Regions from separate parts of the Roseateles agri genome, predicted to be linked through region 1. Evidence: riboswitches for the same ligand, from Rfam matches in the RefSeq annotation. Region 1 holds a riboswitch; the other holds the start of a gene.
What was found. Region 1 has a riboswitch for cobalamin ahead of SNE35_RS25615 (TonB-dependent receptor plug domain-containing protein). Riboswitches for the same ligand answer to the same signal wherever they lie in the genome.

Region 1 (7,724 bases):
GGCGTGCGGGTCGCTTCGCGGGCCAGCCCGCGCCGCCAGCCGATCATCGCCACGGCGGTGATGCGGGCGGGGATCCAGGACAGGACGTCGTCGGCCCGTGCCGCCCACTTGCCGCTCCACTCGCGGTGGTCTCGGTAGCCCCACATCGCATCGGCCGTGTTGGCGAAGCGGTAGACCGCGGCGCCGGGCAGGCCCAGTAGCGCGAACCAGAACAGCGGGGCGACGACCGAGTCGTTGAGGTTCTCGGCCAGGGTCTCGATCGCGGCCTCGCGGACCTCGGTCGCATCGAGCGCCGTGGTGTCGCGGCTCACCAAACGGGACAGGCGCTGACGCCCAAGTTCGACGGATTGCTGCAAGGCCGCTTCCACGGCCTGCACCTCGTCGCGCAGCATGCGCCAGGCCAGCAGCGGCTTCAGCGCCAGGCCCAGCAGCAGCGCGGGCAGCACCCACTGCAGGGCCAGCGCCAGGCCGCCGACCAGCGCCGCGCCGAGCAGCCAGACCAGCGCGCCGCCGATGAAGGCCGCGGCAGGTGACAGCGCGTGCAGATGCCGGCCGACGGTGCCCAGGTAGCGGCCCATGCCGACAACGGGATGCAACCAGGCCGGCGGTTCGCCGAACAGGCGGTCGACCGCCAGCGCGAAGAGCATCGCCAGCGGCAGCATGGCAGCGTTCATGCCTGCGGCAGGGCCAGCCACTGGCCCTCGACCTTCAGCAGCCGAAGTCGCTGCTCGAAGACCTGCTGCAGCGCGTCGCGCGTTGACTCGTCTTCAGGGCTGCCCTGATGCACGACGCGGCCGGCAGCCATCACGACGAGTTCGTCGGCCTGCAGCGCCACGTTCAGCTCGTGCAGCACGCTGACGACGGTGCGGCCGGCGGCGACCAGCGTGCGGACGATCGCCAACCAGTCGGCCTGGTGCGGCGGGTCCAGGTGCGCCAGCGGTTCATCCATCATCAGGAGCGGCGCCTGCACGGCCAGTGCGCGCGCCAGCAGCACGCGCTGGCGCTCGCCGCCGGAGAGCGTGCCGAGCCGGCGCTCGCGCCAGTCCCAGCTCTGGGTCTGCTGCATCGCGGCCTGCACGGCGGCATGGTCGGCACTGCTCGGCGCGGCCAGCCAGGCCTGGTGTGGCAGGCGGCCGAGCATGACGACGTCGAAGGCGGTCAGGTCTTCGCCGCCGGATTCGTTCTGGCCCAGCCAGGCGAGCGCGCGGGCACGCTGCTTCGTCGGCCAGTCGTGCAGCGGGCGCGCGTCCAGCAAGACCTGACCCTCGAAAGGAATCAGGCCGCAAAGCGCCCGCAGCAGCGTCGACTTGCCGGCACCGTTCGGGCCGACGACGGCGGTCCAGCGACCGGCAGGCAACTCCAGCGCGATGTCGCGCAGGATCTCGTGGCCCTGCAGGCTCACTCGATGCAGCGAGCAGCTGAGAGCGCTCATGCAGCGCCCCTCCGTTGTCGGCGATTCATCAGCACCAGCAGGTAGGCGCCGCCGAGGATGGAGGTAACGATGCCCACCGGCAGCTCCTGCGGTGCGAACAGCCAGCGCGCGAGGATGTCGGCCGCCAGCAGCAGCACGCCGCCGGTGCAGGCGGAGAGGCCCAGCAGCCGGCCGTGCGTCGTCGGGCACAGGTTGCGCACCAGATGCGGCGCGACCAAGCCGACGAAGGCGATCATGCCGGCCTGGGCGACGGCGGTGCCGGTGGCCAGGGCGAAGGCCGCGATCAGCACGATGCGCATCAGGCCCAGGCGCACGCCCAGCGACTGCGCGGTGGATTCGCCGAGGGTCAGTGCGTCGAGCGCGCGGCTGCCCGCCATCGCGATGGCCAGGCTGGCGACCAGCGCCGCACCCATCAGCGTGACGCCGGGCCAGCCGAGCAGGCCGGTCGAGCCGAGCAGGAAGGCCTGCATCTCGCGCATGATGTCGGCCTTCATCAGCATCAGCAGGTTGGTGCCGGCGGTGAGCACCACGCCGACGACGACGCCGGCCAGCAGCAGCCGCAGCGTGTGCTCGGCGCCGCGCGCGAGCATCAAGGTCAGTAGCACACCCGCCAGGCAGCCGACGAAGGCCGCGCCGGACAAGCCCAGCTTGTGCATGCCGATCGAGATACCGATCGCACTGCCGAACACGGTCAGCGACAGCGCAACGCCCAGGCCCGCGCCGGCGGCGCCGCCGAGCAGGTAGGGATCGGCCAGCGGGTTGCGGAACAGGCCCTGCGCGATCGCGCCGGCCAGGCCCAGCAACGCGCCGGCCGCCCAGGCGCCCAGCGAGCGCGGCAGGCGGATGTCCCAGACGATCTGGCGACCGATCTCGTCCGCCGGCCAGCCGATGCCGGTGCTGCCGACCGTGATGCCCAGCAGCAGCAGCGCCGCCGACAGGGCCAGCAGGATGGCCAGCAGCGGGGCAGGGCGTGTCATCGGGCCTTGCTCGCGGTATCTCTCAAGCAACGAGCCATGATCTGCGCCGCTTCCGCCAGGCGCGGGCCGGGGCGCACGAGCACGTCGCCTTCTTCGCGGGTGAAGACGCAGATGCGCTTGTCGCGCACGGCGGAGATGCGGTTCCAGCCGGGCCGGTCGACGACGCCGCCGGCATCGCGCTGGCCCATCATGATGACCTGCGGGTCCGCTTGGACGACGAACTCCGGATTGATCTTCGGGAACGGGCCCATGCTGGCCGGGATGATGTTGCGCGCGCCCAGGCGGCTCAGCAACTCGCCCATGAAGGACGACTCGCCGGCGGCGTAGGGGCCGCTGGCCACCTCGTAGTAGACGCGCGCGCCCTTGGCTAAAGCCGGCAGGCTCTGCGCGGCGGCGCCGACACCGGCCTCGATGCGGTGCCAGACCCGCCCGGCATCGGGCACTGCCAGCAGGGTGCCCAGCTTGCCGAGCACGCGCTCGACGTCGCGGTAGGACTTGCTGTCCATCACGACGACGGCGAGCCCCAGCGACTGCAGCCGCTCGGCTACGCGCGAGGACGGCGCGACCAGCACGACGTCGGGCTTCAGCGCGACGATCATCTCGACGTTGGTGTCGTCCATGCCGCCGAGCTTGGGCAGCGCGTCCACCGAGGCCGGGAAGTTGGAATAGCGGTCGACGCCGACCAGCTTCGCGCAGGCACCCAGCTCGCAGACCGACTCGGTCAGCGAGGGCACCATGCTGACGATGCGCCGCGGCGGCGCGGACCACTGGCTGGTGCGGCCGAGGTCGTCCTTCAGCTCGTAGGCCTGGGCGCCGGCGGCGAGCGTCGTCAGCAGCAGGGAAAGAAGCAGTCTTTTCATGGTGTGGGGATGACGGTGCGGCTCCAGGGCTGGCCGGCCACCATCAGCGTGAGTGTCCTGCAACGGCTGGCCACGGCCTGGTTCAGCCGGCCCAGTTCGTCGACGAAGAAGCGCGCTTCGCGGCTCATCGGCGACACGCCCCAGCCGACCTCGTTGGAGATCATGATCAACGGCGAGGGCAGGTCCGGCATCAGGTCCAGCAGGGCCTGGCGCTCGCGCTGCCAGGCGTGCAGGTCGGACGGGCCTTCCAGCGGCATCAGCCAGTTGGTGAGCCACAAGGTCAGGCAATCGACCAGCAGCAGGCGGCCGGGCTGGGCCTCGGCGCGCAGCACCTCGGCCAGCGCCAGCGGCGCCTCGACGGTGCGGAAGGCGGCGGGGCGCATCGCGCGGTGATGCGCGATGCGCTCGGCCATCTCCTGGTCGCCGGCCTGCGCGGTGGCGATTACGCAGACCTCCTGGCCTGAGGCCAGGGCCAGCCGCTCGGCTTGCCCCGACTTGCCGCTGCGCTGGCCGCCGACGATCAGGTGATGGCCGATCCTCACAGCGTCGGCGTGTAGCGCAGGCCGATGAAGACCGTGCGCGGCGCCGAGGCGTAGCCGGTGGCGGTCGAGTAGGGCTTGTCGGCGGCGTTGTCGACGTTCAGCTGCAGGCTCAGGTCGCGACGGATCTTGTACGCGGCTTCCAGGTTCAGCAGCGCATAGCCGCCCAGGGCCTGCTTGTTGGCCGCATCGTTGTAGCGCTGGCCGGAGAACTGCACGTTGCCGCCGAAGGTCCAGTCGGCCAGGGTCGTGTCGGCGCGCAGGGTGCCGAAGGTCTTGGCGCGGCGCTGCAGGATCAGGCCGGTGGCCGTGTTCTTCGGCGCCTGCAGGTCCAGCGTGGCGCCGAGGTTCACGATGCCCAGCTTGGTGCCGGCGGCAAGGCTCAGGCCCTGCAGCCGCGCCTGCGCGACGTTCTGGTAGCAGCCGAAGGTGCTTTGGCAGGTGCCGGCCGCGCCGAAGACGATCAGGTCGTTGACGCGGTTGCGGTAGGCGGTGGCGGAGAACTCGTTGTCGCCGACGTTGTACTTCAGTCCGATCTCGACGTTATGGCCGCGTTCGGCATTCAGCGGCTGGACGCCGGGGAGGCTCAGGTCGGGGCCGTAGACGGTGCCGATCTGGTACAGCGTGGGCGCACGGAACGAGTTGCCGGCCGAGGCCACCACACGCAGGCCCGGCGCGAACTCGTAGCCGGCCATCAGGGTGCCGGTGTTGACGCCGCCGAACTGGCTGTCGTCGTCGCGGCGCGCAAAGGCCTGGACGTTCAGCGGGCCGGTGTGCAGCAGGTAGCCCAGCGCCAGCGCGTTCTCGTGCCGCTTGCCGACGCCGGCGGTGACGAGGCCGGTGTTGTCGAGCAGGTCTTCGCGCCGCTCCGCGAGGACGGTGACTTGCTGGCCGGCGGCGAGCATGTAGGAACCGTTCAGCGAGACGGTGCGCACGCGGGTGTCGGTGACGTAGGCGTCCGGCTTGGTCTCGTAGTGCTCCTTCGACTCGCCGACGCTCAGCTGCGTCTGCAGCGCGGGCAGCCATTGCGCCTTCCAGCTGAGGCCGGTGGCGCGGGTGTCCTGGATGCTGTGGTCGTCGGCATCGGGCGTGAAGGTGGAGTCGTCGTACTGGCCGTCGACATGGCTCTTCAGCGCGGTGAGTTCGACGCGGTGCTGTGCGTTCAGCTGTGCGCCCAGGCGCAGGCTGCCGCTGTGGCTGCGCCAACCGTCGCGGTCGGGCAGATAGGAGAAGGTGTTGGCCGGGGTCGTGGCGTTGAAGCCGTCGCTGCGTTCGCCGGCCAGCGAGACGGCGTAGTCGAACATGCCGTTGCCACCGCTGATGCTGGCGTCGGCGCGGCGCGTGCCGAGGTTGCCGGCGCCGATGCCGAGGTCCAGCTGTGTCTTACCGGCCACGCCCTTGCGGGTGAAGATCTGCACAACGCCGCCGACGGCGTCGGAGCCGTAGATGGCGCTGGCCGGGCCCTTGAGGATTTCGATGTGGTCGATCTGGCTCAGCGGGATGCCGTTCCAGCTGGCGCCGCCGGTCGATTGCGAGTCGACCCGCACGCCGTCGATCAGCACGACCGTGTGGCGCGTCTCGGCACCGCGGATGAACAGCGAGGTCGTCGATGCGGGCGTGCCGTTGCGCGTCATCTCGACGGCGCCGGTGTTGCGCAGCAGGTCGGCCACGCCGCCGAAGCCTTGGCTCTCGATCTGCTCGCGGGTGATGACGGTCAGGTCGGCGATCACCTCGCTGAGCTTCTGCGGCTCGCGGGTGGCGGTGACGACGACGGGATCGATCTGCTCGGCCGCGTGGACGGAGACGACGGACGAGGAAAGCGCGGCCAGGGCGGCCAGCGCAAGACGGGTGTTGCGATGAGTCATGGATAGGGTCGCGAGGGACCGATGGATACAAGCCCAGGCGTTCAGCTCACCCGCTGAGCGCCTGTCGTTCGATGCGTGCTGACAAGCGCGCCGCATCACCTTGTTGGCCGGTATCCGGGCTGGTGGAGGCGACCCTTGAGTCCTTCCCAGTGCAGCGAAGCACCAGTGGAGCGAGTACAAGAGTTGGAGCCGAAAGGAGGCTCCGTCCACTTACCGTTGCGGGGACAGCTCAGGTTGGGCGCGCCTCGGCGAGGTCCACCTTCCTGATTCCCGTTTAACTGCATCGGCCTTGGGGGCCGGCGCGAGCACCAACAGCGCGGGATTCTAGCCGGCGGTGACCTTCGGTTTGTGCGGGCGCTTGAGCTTGGGCCGCTTGGTGACCAGCGGCTGTGGTGCGCTGGCGGGCTGCACGGGCGCCGCGGCGGGGCTCATGCGGCCGGCAGCGGCGGTGCGGCGGCGTTGCTCGGCTTCCTGCTTCAGGCGGTCCTTCTGCAGCGCATCGGCCTGCTTCGCGTCACGGGCGGCGAGCTGGCGTGCGGCCTGCTCGTCGGCGGCGCTCGGCTGGTCGTAGGCGACCTGCTCGGCCGTGGCCTTCGGGTTGGCGGGACAGGGCGCGTCGCGCAGCTCGCGACCGTCCTTGCCGCAGCGGTACACAGTGGCGCTGCGGGATTCGGTCTGCGCGGCTGCGTCGAGGCTGAGCGTTAGGGCCGCTAGGGCAAGAGTCATCAGGACGAACGAGGGCGCAGACCGGTACTTCATGATTCGGCTTCCTTCGAGGCGGGGATGGCTTCGGGCTTGGGTTCCGGCTTCGGCGGCTTCGGGCGCGGCGGCTTGGCGTGGATCTTCGTCATCGCCTTGTCGAGCTGGCCGGACAGCATCTGCGGCACCGCGTCCATCGACTTCTGGATGCAGTCCTCGATCAGTTGCCGCTCGGCGATCGGCGGGCGGCGCAGCACGTAGCCGGAGACTTCGGCCTTGATGCCGGGGTGACCGATGCCCAGGCGCAGGCGCCAGAAGTTGGCGCTGCCGAGCTGGGCCTGCATGTCCTTCAGTCCGTTGTGGCCGCCGTTGCCGCCGCCCTGCTTGAACTTCATCTGGCCGGGCTCGATGTCGAGCTCGTCGTGGATCGCCAGGATCTCCTCCGGCGCGATCTTGAAGAAGCGCGCCAGCGCGGCGACCGACTTGCCGCTGAGGTTCATGTAGGTCATCGGCTGCAGCAGCCAGATCGGGCCGTCGGTGCCCGGCGCGTTGTTGACCCTCGCGACGAGGCCGAAGTAGCTGCTCTCGGGCCGGGGCTGCACGTTCAGGCCGCGGGCCAGCGCGTCGATCCACCAGAAGCCGGCGTTGTGGCGGGTCTGCTCGTATTCATGGCCCGGATTGCCGAGGCCGACAAAGAGTCGAATCATGGGGCGGGATTATCGGCGGGCGCCGGAAAGCAAAAGGCCCCGCAGAGCGGGGCCTTCGCAGCAGGAAGCTGGGGGGAAGAATTACTTCTTGCCCTTCTTCTTGCCCTTGCCGTCGTCGGCGGCCGGAGCGGCGGCGACGATGACTTCTTCAGCGACCGGCGGAACGGCCGTGGCGATGGCCGGGTTCGGCTTGCCGTGCACGATGGCCTTGACGCCGGCGGGCAGCTTCAGGTCATTGACGTGCAGCGAGTGACCCAGGGTCAGGCCGCTCAGGTCGACTTCGATGAACTCGGGCAGTTGCTGGGCCAAGCAGCTGATCAGCAGCTCGGTGATCACGTGGTTGACCGTGCACTTGTCGGTCTTGACGGCCGGCGATTCGGCTTCGCCGATGAAGTGCAGAGGGATCTTCTTGGTGATCTTCGTGGTGCTGTCCACGCGCTGGAAGTCGCAGTGCAGCACTTGCTGCTTGTACGGGTGCATCTGGAAGTCACGCAGCAGCACTTGCGACTTGGCGCCGTTCAGTTCCATCTCGAGGATGGTGCTGTGGAAGGCTTCCTTCTTCATGGCGTGGAACAGCGCGTTGTGATCCAGCTCGATCATGGTCGGCTCGCCGGCGCCGTAGACGATGCCCGGAACCTTGCCCGA
Region 2 (7,724 bases), on a different contig from region 1:
CAAGACCTGGCCCCGCGTGGGCTTCAACCGCCCGGCCATCAGCCGCAGCAGGCTGCTCTTGCCGGCGCCGTTGCGGCCGACCACGGCCAAGTGCGTGCCGAAGGGCACCGACACCGAGACCTCGTCCAGCACCGCCCTGCCCTGCAGCTGCAGGGAGGCCGAGTGGAGGTCAAGCGCGGGCTTCATCGTCATTTCGCCGTCGGCAGCGCCAGCAGGCAGTCGGCCAGCAGCTTCGCCGCCTCGCCCAGGCGCGGGCCGGGGCTGGCGATCAGCTCCCACTGCTCGGGCTCCAACATGCAGACCTGCTGCCGGCGCACGGCGGGCAGCGCCGCCCAGCCGGGGCGGTCCGCCAGGTTGGAAAGGCTCGCAAGACTGGAACGGGGGCCGATGATCAGCTCCGGCGCGCGCCGCACGACCATCTCCGGATTGATCTTCGGGAACAGGCCCATCTCGCCGCCGACGATGTTGACCAGGCCCAGCCGCGCCACGGTCTCGCCGATGAAGCTCTTGTCGCTGGCCGCATAGGGGCCGGAAGCCACCTCGATGAAGACGCTGCGGCCGCGCAGCGCCGTGGAGATGCGGCGCGCCTGGGCGTCGATCTGCTCGTCGATGCGGCGCACCAGCTCGGCCGCCCGCGCGTCCTCGCCCAGCGACTGGCCCAGGGCCAGCAGCATGCGCTTCAGGTCGGCATGGGTGCGGGCGTCGAAGACCTGAAACGGCACACCCAGCGCGCCGAGCCGATCGGCCGCGCGGCTGCGCGGGCCCAGCAGCACCATGTCCGGCCGCAGGGTCACGATGCGCTCGATCTGCACGTCTTCCAGCCCGCCCACCTTGGGCAAGGCGGCCACGCCGCCGGGCCCGGTGGAGTAGCGGTCGGTACCGACCAGTTGCTCGCAATGGCCCAGCGCGCAGACCGCATCGGTCAGCGAGGGCGACAGCGTGACGATGCGCTGCGGCGCCGCCTGGAGCGGCGCGCCGGCCAGGCTGCCGAGCAGCCCGAGCGCGAACATGGAGGGCCTCATCGCGCGCTCAGAAGGACGAACGAACCGTCAGTTGCGCGTTGCGCCGCTCGCCCAGCAGCCACAGGTAGCTGTAGCCGGAGGTCGCGTAGACCTTGTTGGCGAGGTTGTTGACGCTCAACGTGACGCTGGTGGCCGGCGAGTACGCGAACGCGACCGAGCCGTTCAGCACCGTGTAGGACGGCAGATGGCCCTCGTTGGCGGCGTCGTACTGGACCTTGCCGACGTAGCGCGCCCCCAGCCCCAGCTTCCACTGCGACGCCACGCGCACCGTCGACCAGACATTGGCGGTGCGCTCGGGCACGCCGTAGGGCGTGTTGCCGGCGCGGGAGATCAAGCTGCCGTCGTCCTGCTGCTCGTCGAAACGGTCGTAGCGGGCGCGCAGCGCGGCGAGGTTGGCGTCGATGGTCCAGCCGCGCACCGGCTCCGCGCCGACGGCCAGCTCGATGCCGGTGGACGACTGCTTGCCGATCTGCTGCGTGAGGTCGGGGTTCAGCGGATCCTGCGAGTACAGGTGGTCCTTGACGATCCGGTACGCCGCCACGGTCCACTGGCCGCGAATGGCGGGTAGCGCGCCCTTGGCGCCGACCTCCACCTGGCGGCCGCGGGTCAGCTCGACATTCGTGGCGCCGGCCGGCAAGGTCAACGAACCGGTCAGCGGGTCGGTGCCGGTGCTGAACTGGCCGTAGACGGACAGCGCGCTGCTCGGCGACCAGACGGCACCGAGGCGGCCGGTGGTCGGCGAGTACTTCTGGTGCTGGTTGACCTTCGTGCGCAGGTTGTCGTACTCCAGCGACATCGACTCGCGGCGCAGCCCGGCCACCAGCTTCCACTGGGGGTTCAGGCTCAGCACGTCTTCGGCGAACACGGCGGTGTTGCTGAGCGCCGAGTGGCGGCCCGGCGCCGTCGGCGACAGGCTGTCGAACACGCCGGGCACAACCTTGTACGGGTCGACGACGCTGTCGCCGTCCACATAGGGCGAGTTGTTCGTGTGCAGCAAGGTCGTGCGGTACCAGTCCAGGCCGGCGACCAGTTGGTTCTTCAGCCCGCCGAGCGTGCCGCTGATGCTGAGGTCGGTGCGATTGCCGGTCTGCTTCTGGTCGTGCAGGATCTCCAGGAAGGAGTCGCGCACGACCTGCGTGCCGCTGTCGTCGAAGTAGTAGTCCTCGCTGTTGCGCCAGTGGCGCTTGGCCGTCAGGTAGTAGGTCTCGTTGTGCAGCTGCACGTCGTCGTTGACGCGGTACTCGACCTTGGCGCGCCACATATCGTCCTTGTAGCGGACCAGCGCGTTGCCGACGTTGAAGCTGGTGTCGATCAGGCGCTTGTCCACGCTGCCGTCGGGCAGCAGCGGCGTGCCGTAGTAGCGGGCATCGTTGTTGCGGCCGCCGTCCAGCGAGAGCGTGACGTTCAGGTCACGGCTCGGCCGCAGGCTCAGCGCCAGCGCGTAGTTCTGCCGCTCATAGGCGCTGTCGCGGCGCTCGCCGTCGCTCTTGCTCGCATCCACGTAGACCGAATAGGCCGCCACCTCGTTGATCGGCCCGCGCAGGCCGACGCCGCCCTGCACCGTGTTGAAGGAGCCGTAGCTGAGGAAGGCCTCACGCTCGGTGCGGTCGAACACCGGGCGCTTGGTCACGTAGTTGACGGCCGCGCCGATCGCGCCGTCGCCGTACAGCACCGAGGCCGGGCCCGAGAGCACGTCGACCGAGGCCAGCGGCCAGGTCGAGAACGGATAGGTCACCGTGCCGAAGGCGACGACCAGCCGCGTGCCGTCGATCATCTGCGCCACCGAGCTGTGGCCGGCGAAGCCGCGTGCGCTCAGCGAGCTGCCGCCGTTGCCGGGCTCGGGCGCCTGGCTGAGGCCGGGCAGTTGCACAGCCGCGTCTTGCGCGCGCGTGATGCTGCGCTCGGCGATGGCGTCGGCGTCCAGCGTGGCGATGCTCGCCGGCGTTTCCATCGGCGTCAGGCCCAGGCGTGAGCCGGTGGCCGAAGGCTGGTCCAGGCCCAGGCTACCCAGGCTCGTTGCGGTGACGGAGACGGTGGGCAGGGTGTTGTTGTTTTGCGCGCAGGCGGGCAGGCTCGCGCCCAGCGTGCCGATGGCCATGCCAAGGGCTGTCAGTTGGGTCTTCATGGGAACTCTCTATCGATCAGTCTTCGATGCCGCGTTGCGCGGGCACACCGGCCTTGAAGTGATGCTTGATCAGCGTCATCTCGGTGACCGTGTCGGCCAGGTCCACCAGCTCCTGCGGCGCACCACGGCCGGTCAGCACCACATGCACGTGGGCGGGGCGCTCGCGCAGGCAGGCCAGCACGGGCTCCAGCGGCACCCAGCCATAGCGCAGCGGGTACATGATCTCGTCCAGCACCACCATGAAGTGTTCGCCGGCGCGGATCGTGGCCTCGGCCTTGGTCCAGCCGGCCAGCGCCAGTTCGGCGGAGTGGTCCAGATCGCGGCTCTTCCAGCTGAAGCCATCGCCCAGGCCCTCGATCGGAATGCCCAGTTGCTCGAACAGCCGGTGCTCGCCGAAGCGGGCCGACGGCACCTTCATGAACTGGTAGACCTTGACCTTCTTGCCGCGGCCGTGCGCGCGCAGCGCCAGGCCGAAGGCGGCCGTGCTCTTGCCCTTGCCGGTACCGGTGTGCACGATGACCAGGCCACGGCGTTCGCCCTGCGGCTTCGGGGTATCGCGCAGGACCGGCGGAGTTTCGATTTCCATCGGAGAGTCTCTTCTGCAGAGGCCGGCTGCCGAGAACGACCGACCAGCCTCCATGCCCTCACCGTCTTCCCCGACGGCCTGTGGGCGTACGTGCCGCGCGCGAACGCGCGGCGCCTCGTTGGCCGGTATCCGGGCTGGTGGACAGACTTGCCAAAGCCTTCCCAGGCGCGTGTTCAGAACGCCCAGTGGCTGTGTGATGGAAAGTTGAATCCGCGAGGATTCGTCCACTTACCGTTGCGGGGGCAGCTCAGGTTGGGACCTCGCCAGCGATGCGGCCCGGTCCTCCCTGATTCCCGTTGAACTGCGGCGCGTGAACCACGCCGCGAGCACCAACGGGGCGGATTCTACGGTGCGAAAGACTCCCGGCCGCGTCAGGCCTGCCGCGCCCTGCTCCGCGAGCGCCGGGCCGCACCGCCGACGAGCGCGAAGCCCGTCAACATCAGCACAAAGGTGGCCGGCTCCGGCACGGCCGCGATGCTGAAGTGATAGAGCGCCACGCCGCTGACCCCGTCGACGGCCTCGCGGTTGAGCACATTGAGCGTGACGTTGCCGCTGGCGTCCTGCGCGAACGAAAGGCCCTCGATCTCCTGCGGCGCGCCAAGGTTGATGCTGAACAAGTCTTCGACCGCACCCGTCTTCACGTTGGTGCGATAGATCTCCTTCTCGGCGCCGTCCGACGACATGTACATCCAGTCGCCGAACAGCTTGCCGCCCTGCACCTGATCGAGGTTGTGCGAGAGCGGCACGTATTCCTTGAAGCTCCAGTCGGCCAGGTTGTAGACGCTCAACTGCGTTGCGTTGTCGTACGCCATGCCGTAGCCCAGGCCGGCAGCCGCATCCACGGCGACCCAGCTGGCAATGTCCTGCACGCCGCCGGGCGCGGTCAGCGCGTAGGACTGGCCGGTATAGGTCAAGGTGGTCGCGTCATACAGCGCGATGACCGGCGTGTTGTACTTGCCGCCGCCTGGCTGGTCGGCGGTCGAAGAGTCGAGTGCGATGTACAGCGTGTTGCCTGCGACGTCCAGGTCACCGATGTGGTTCAAGCCCTTCGGCGCCGCTGCAGACGGGTTGAACAGCTCGGCCGGAATCGCCGGATTGACGTTCTGGACGCGGTTGAACGCGGCGTCCGTGCGCTCCAGGCCGTTGCTCGAGGAAAAGATCCACGACGACCCGGTCCAGACCAGGCCCTGGCCCTTGGCGCTGGCGGCCGAGCCGGTGAAACGGTCCACACCGGTCTGCACCCAGGTCTCGGCGAGCGCGTTACCCGCCATCACGGCGATAGCGGCGACGCAGAGCGCCTTGGACAGGTGGGGTTTGAAAACTGCTTTTGCGTTCATGGGAGTCTCTTGGGGAGTGATGCAGGCGGGATGCCTGCGCCTGAAACTACCGGCGGGAAGCGTCAGGTCCATGACGCACCGCATCCATCCGGCGCATGCGTCCGCGCCGGATGGACAACCCCCCAAGCGAATCTGCGGCGGCCTTAGAGTTCCCGACCGGCCGCCCCAGCTGCAGCAGCCGCGGCCCGCAGCTTGTCCTTCTTGCTCGGTCGCTTGCCCTTCACGCCGCCGGTGGCCAGCGCCTCGCTGGCGACTTCCTTCGGCTCGAAGCCGGCCACCTGCTCGCGCGGCACGCGCTGGCCCTGGCGCTTCTCGATCAGGCGAAAGTGGGCTTCGGCGTCGGCCGGGACGAAGCTCACCGCGACGCCGGTGGCGCCAGCGCGGCCGGTTCGGCCGATGCGGTGCGTGTAGTCGGCAGCGGCGCGCGGCAGGTCGTAGTTGACGACGGCTGGCAGCTCGGGAATGTCCAGGCCGCGGGCCGCGAGGTCGGTCGCCACCAGCACGGCCACCTCGCCGCTCTTCAGCGCGGCCAGCACCTTGGTGCGGGCGCCCTGGCTCAGCTCGCCGTGCAACGACGCGGCCTTGATGCCCTTGGCCCACAGCTTGTCAGCAACGTGTTCGGTGGCGTACTTGGTGGCGACGAAGACCAGCGCGCGGGTCCAGCCCTCGGTCTCCAGCAGGTGGCGCAGCAGCGGCGTGCGGTCGGCCGTGTCCACATGGATCGCGCGCTGCTGGATCGCGTCGGTGCGCACCGGCTCCGGCGCGATCTCGATGCGCTCGGGCTCGTGCAGCAGGCCATCGGCCAAGCTGCGCACGGCCGGCGCGAAGGTGGCCGAGAAGAACAGGTTCTGGCGCCGCGCCGGCAGCAGCGCGAGGATGCGCTGCAGTTCCTCGCTGAAGCCGAGGTCGAGCAGGCGGTCGGCCTCGTCGAGCACCAGCATCTGCACGCCGTCCAGGCGCAGCGCGTTATGGTCCACCAGGTCGAGGAAGCGGCCCGGCGTCGCGACGACGATGTCGCAGCCGCCGCGCAGACCCATCAGCTGCGGGTTGATCGACACGCCGCCGAAGGCGACGGCAATCTTCAGGCGCTGCGGCAACGAACGCGCCAGCTCACGCAGCACCTCGCCGGTCTGCACCGCCAGTTCGCGCGTCGGCGCCAGCACGATGGCAGTCAGCTGCCGCAGGCCCTGGCGCTCGATCACCCGCTGCAGCAGCGGCAGCGCGAAGGCGGCCGTCTTGCCCGAGCCTGTCTGGGCCAGACCGAGCACGTCGGCGCCGCGCAGGATCGCCGGGATGGCGGCCTCCTGGATCGACGTGGGGGCGTGATAGCCCTGCTGCTCGCGCACGGCGCGCACGAGTGCGGGCGCAAGGCCCAGCGTGTGGAATGACATCGTTGCTTTCAGAAAAGATCGGTCTGCTCGCCGGCCATCTGGCCGGCGGCGCGGGCTTCGATGCCCAGCAGCTTCAGCTTGGTCGTTATGCCGCCGTGTGCGGAGAAACCGGTGCCGACGCCACCACTGCCCATCACGCGGTGGCAGGGCACGATCGGTGCAAACGGATTGTGGCCCTCGGCCTGACCCACCGCGCGCGCCGCGCCGGGCTGGCCCAGGCGCGCGGCGACCTCGCCGTAGGTGAGCGTCTGGCCGACCGGGATGCGGCGCGTCAACGCGAGGACCTGGCGATTGAACTCGGGCACGCCGCTGTCGTCCAGCTCGACGGCAAGCAGCTCGTCGATGTCGTTGGTCTCGCCGGCCAGCAGGCGGCGCACGGCGATCATCGCGCGCAGCACGCTGGGCGGCGGCGCGGCCGATTCGCGGGCCATTGGGAAGCGGCCACGCATGCGGTCGCGCGTCTCGCCGGGCGTGGCTTCAGGCAGCTGCGAGCCCACGATCACGCCGCGCGCGTCCCAGGCGATGCCGCAGGCGCCCAGCGGCGTGTCATAGCAGTGGAATTCGATGGTGGCGCTCAAGCTTGCTTCAGGCCACCAGCTCGCGTGACGGCTCGGCCGCCACGCGCTCGACCTGCTCCAGCCGCGCCTTCGTCGCCAGCGCGGCCACCGCCGCGGGCGCCAGCGTCTTCAGCCTGTGGTCCGACCACACCTGCCGCCAGCGCCGCGCACCGGGCTGGCCGTTCCACAGGCCCAGCGAATGGCGCACCGCCTGCGGCCAGCGCTCGCCCTGGCGCTCCAGGTAAGCCACCCAGGCGGCTTCGACCTGCTCACGACTGAGGGCGGGACCGGCAGTGCCGAAGAAGCGTTCGTCCCAGCCGGTCATCTGCCAGGGCTCGTGATAGGCCTGGCGGCCGACCATCACGCCATCGACGTGCTGCAGCTGCTCGGCAATCTCATCGTCGCCCTTGACGCCGCCGTTCAGCACGATCGTCAGCGCCGGGAACTCCTGCTTGAGCCGGTGCACAAGTTCGTAGCGCAGCGGCGGGATCTCGCGGTTCTCCTTCGGCGACAGGCCCTGCAGCCAGGCATTGCGAGCATGGACGATGAAGACCTCGCAGCCGGCCTCCGCGATCTGGCCCACGAAGTCACGCACGAAGTCGTAGCTCTCGATGCGGTCGATGCCGATGCGGTGCTTGACCGTCACCGGAATCGAACAGGCATCGCGCATCGCCTTCACGCCGTCAGCCACCAGGGCCGGCTCGGC

Region 2: it holds a riboswitch for cobalamin, as region 1 does, so the genes downstream of both, cobO (cob(I)yrinic acid a,c-diamide adenosyltransferase) here and SNE35_RS25615 (TonB-dependent receptor plug domain-containing protein) in region 1, are expected to answer to the same signal.

The regions. Positions count from the first base shown of each region.
Region 1 covers NZ_JAXCLA010000009.1:110,661-118,384, forward strand. The annotation lists gene cbiB (adenosylcobinamide-phosphate synthase CbiB) at 1-674, opposite strand, end outside; gene SNE35_RS25595 (ABC transporter ATP-binding protein) at 671-1,432, opposite strand; gene SNE35_RS25600 (FecCD family ABC transporter permease) at 1,429-2,409, opposite strand; gene SNE35_RS25605 (ABC transporter substrate-binding protein) at 2,406-3,269, opposite strand; gene cobU (bifunctional adenosylcobinamide kinase/adenosylcobinamide-phosphate guanylyltransferase) at 3,266-3,811, opposite strand; gene SNE35_RS25615 (TonB-dependent receptor plug domain-containing protein) at 3,808-5,673, opposite strand; cobalamin riboswitch at 5,762-6,001, opposite strand; gene SNE35_RS25620 (hypothetical protein) at 5,998-6,432, opposite strand; gene pth (aminoacyl-tRNA hydrolase) at 6,429-7,079, opposite strand; gene SNE35_RS25630 (50S ribosomal protein L25/general stress protein Ctc) at 7,161-7,724, opposite strand, start outside.
Region 2 covers NZ_JAXCLA010000004.1:382,183-389,906, forward strand. The annotation lists gene SNE35_RS13715 (ABC transporter ATP-binding protein) at 1-192, opposite strand, end outside; gene SNE35_RS13720 (ABC transporter substrate-binding protein) at 189-1,022, opposite strand; gene SNE35_RS13725 (TonB-dependent receptor) at 1,030-3,147, opposite strand; gene cobO (cob(I)yrinic acid a,c-diamide adenosyltransferase) at 3,164-3,733, opposite strand; cobalamin riboswitch at 3,837-4,082, opposite strand; gene SNE35_RS13735 (PEPxxWA-CTERM sorting domain-containing protein) at 4,105-5,070, opposite strand; gene SNE35_RS13740 (DEAD/DEAH box helicase) at 5,214-6,461, opposite strand; gene SNE35_RS13745 (methylated-DNA--[protein]-cysteine S-methyltransferase) at 6,470-7,039, opposite strand; gene dusA (tRNA dihydrouridine(20/20a) synthase DusA) at 7,047-7,724, opposite strand, start outside.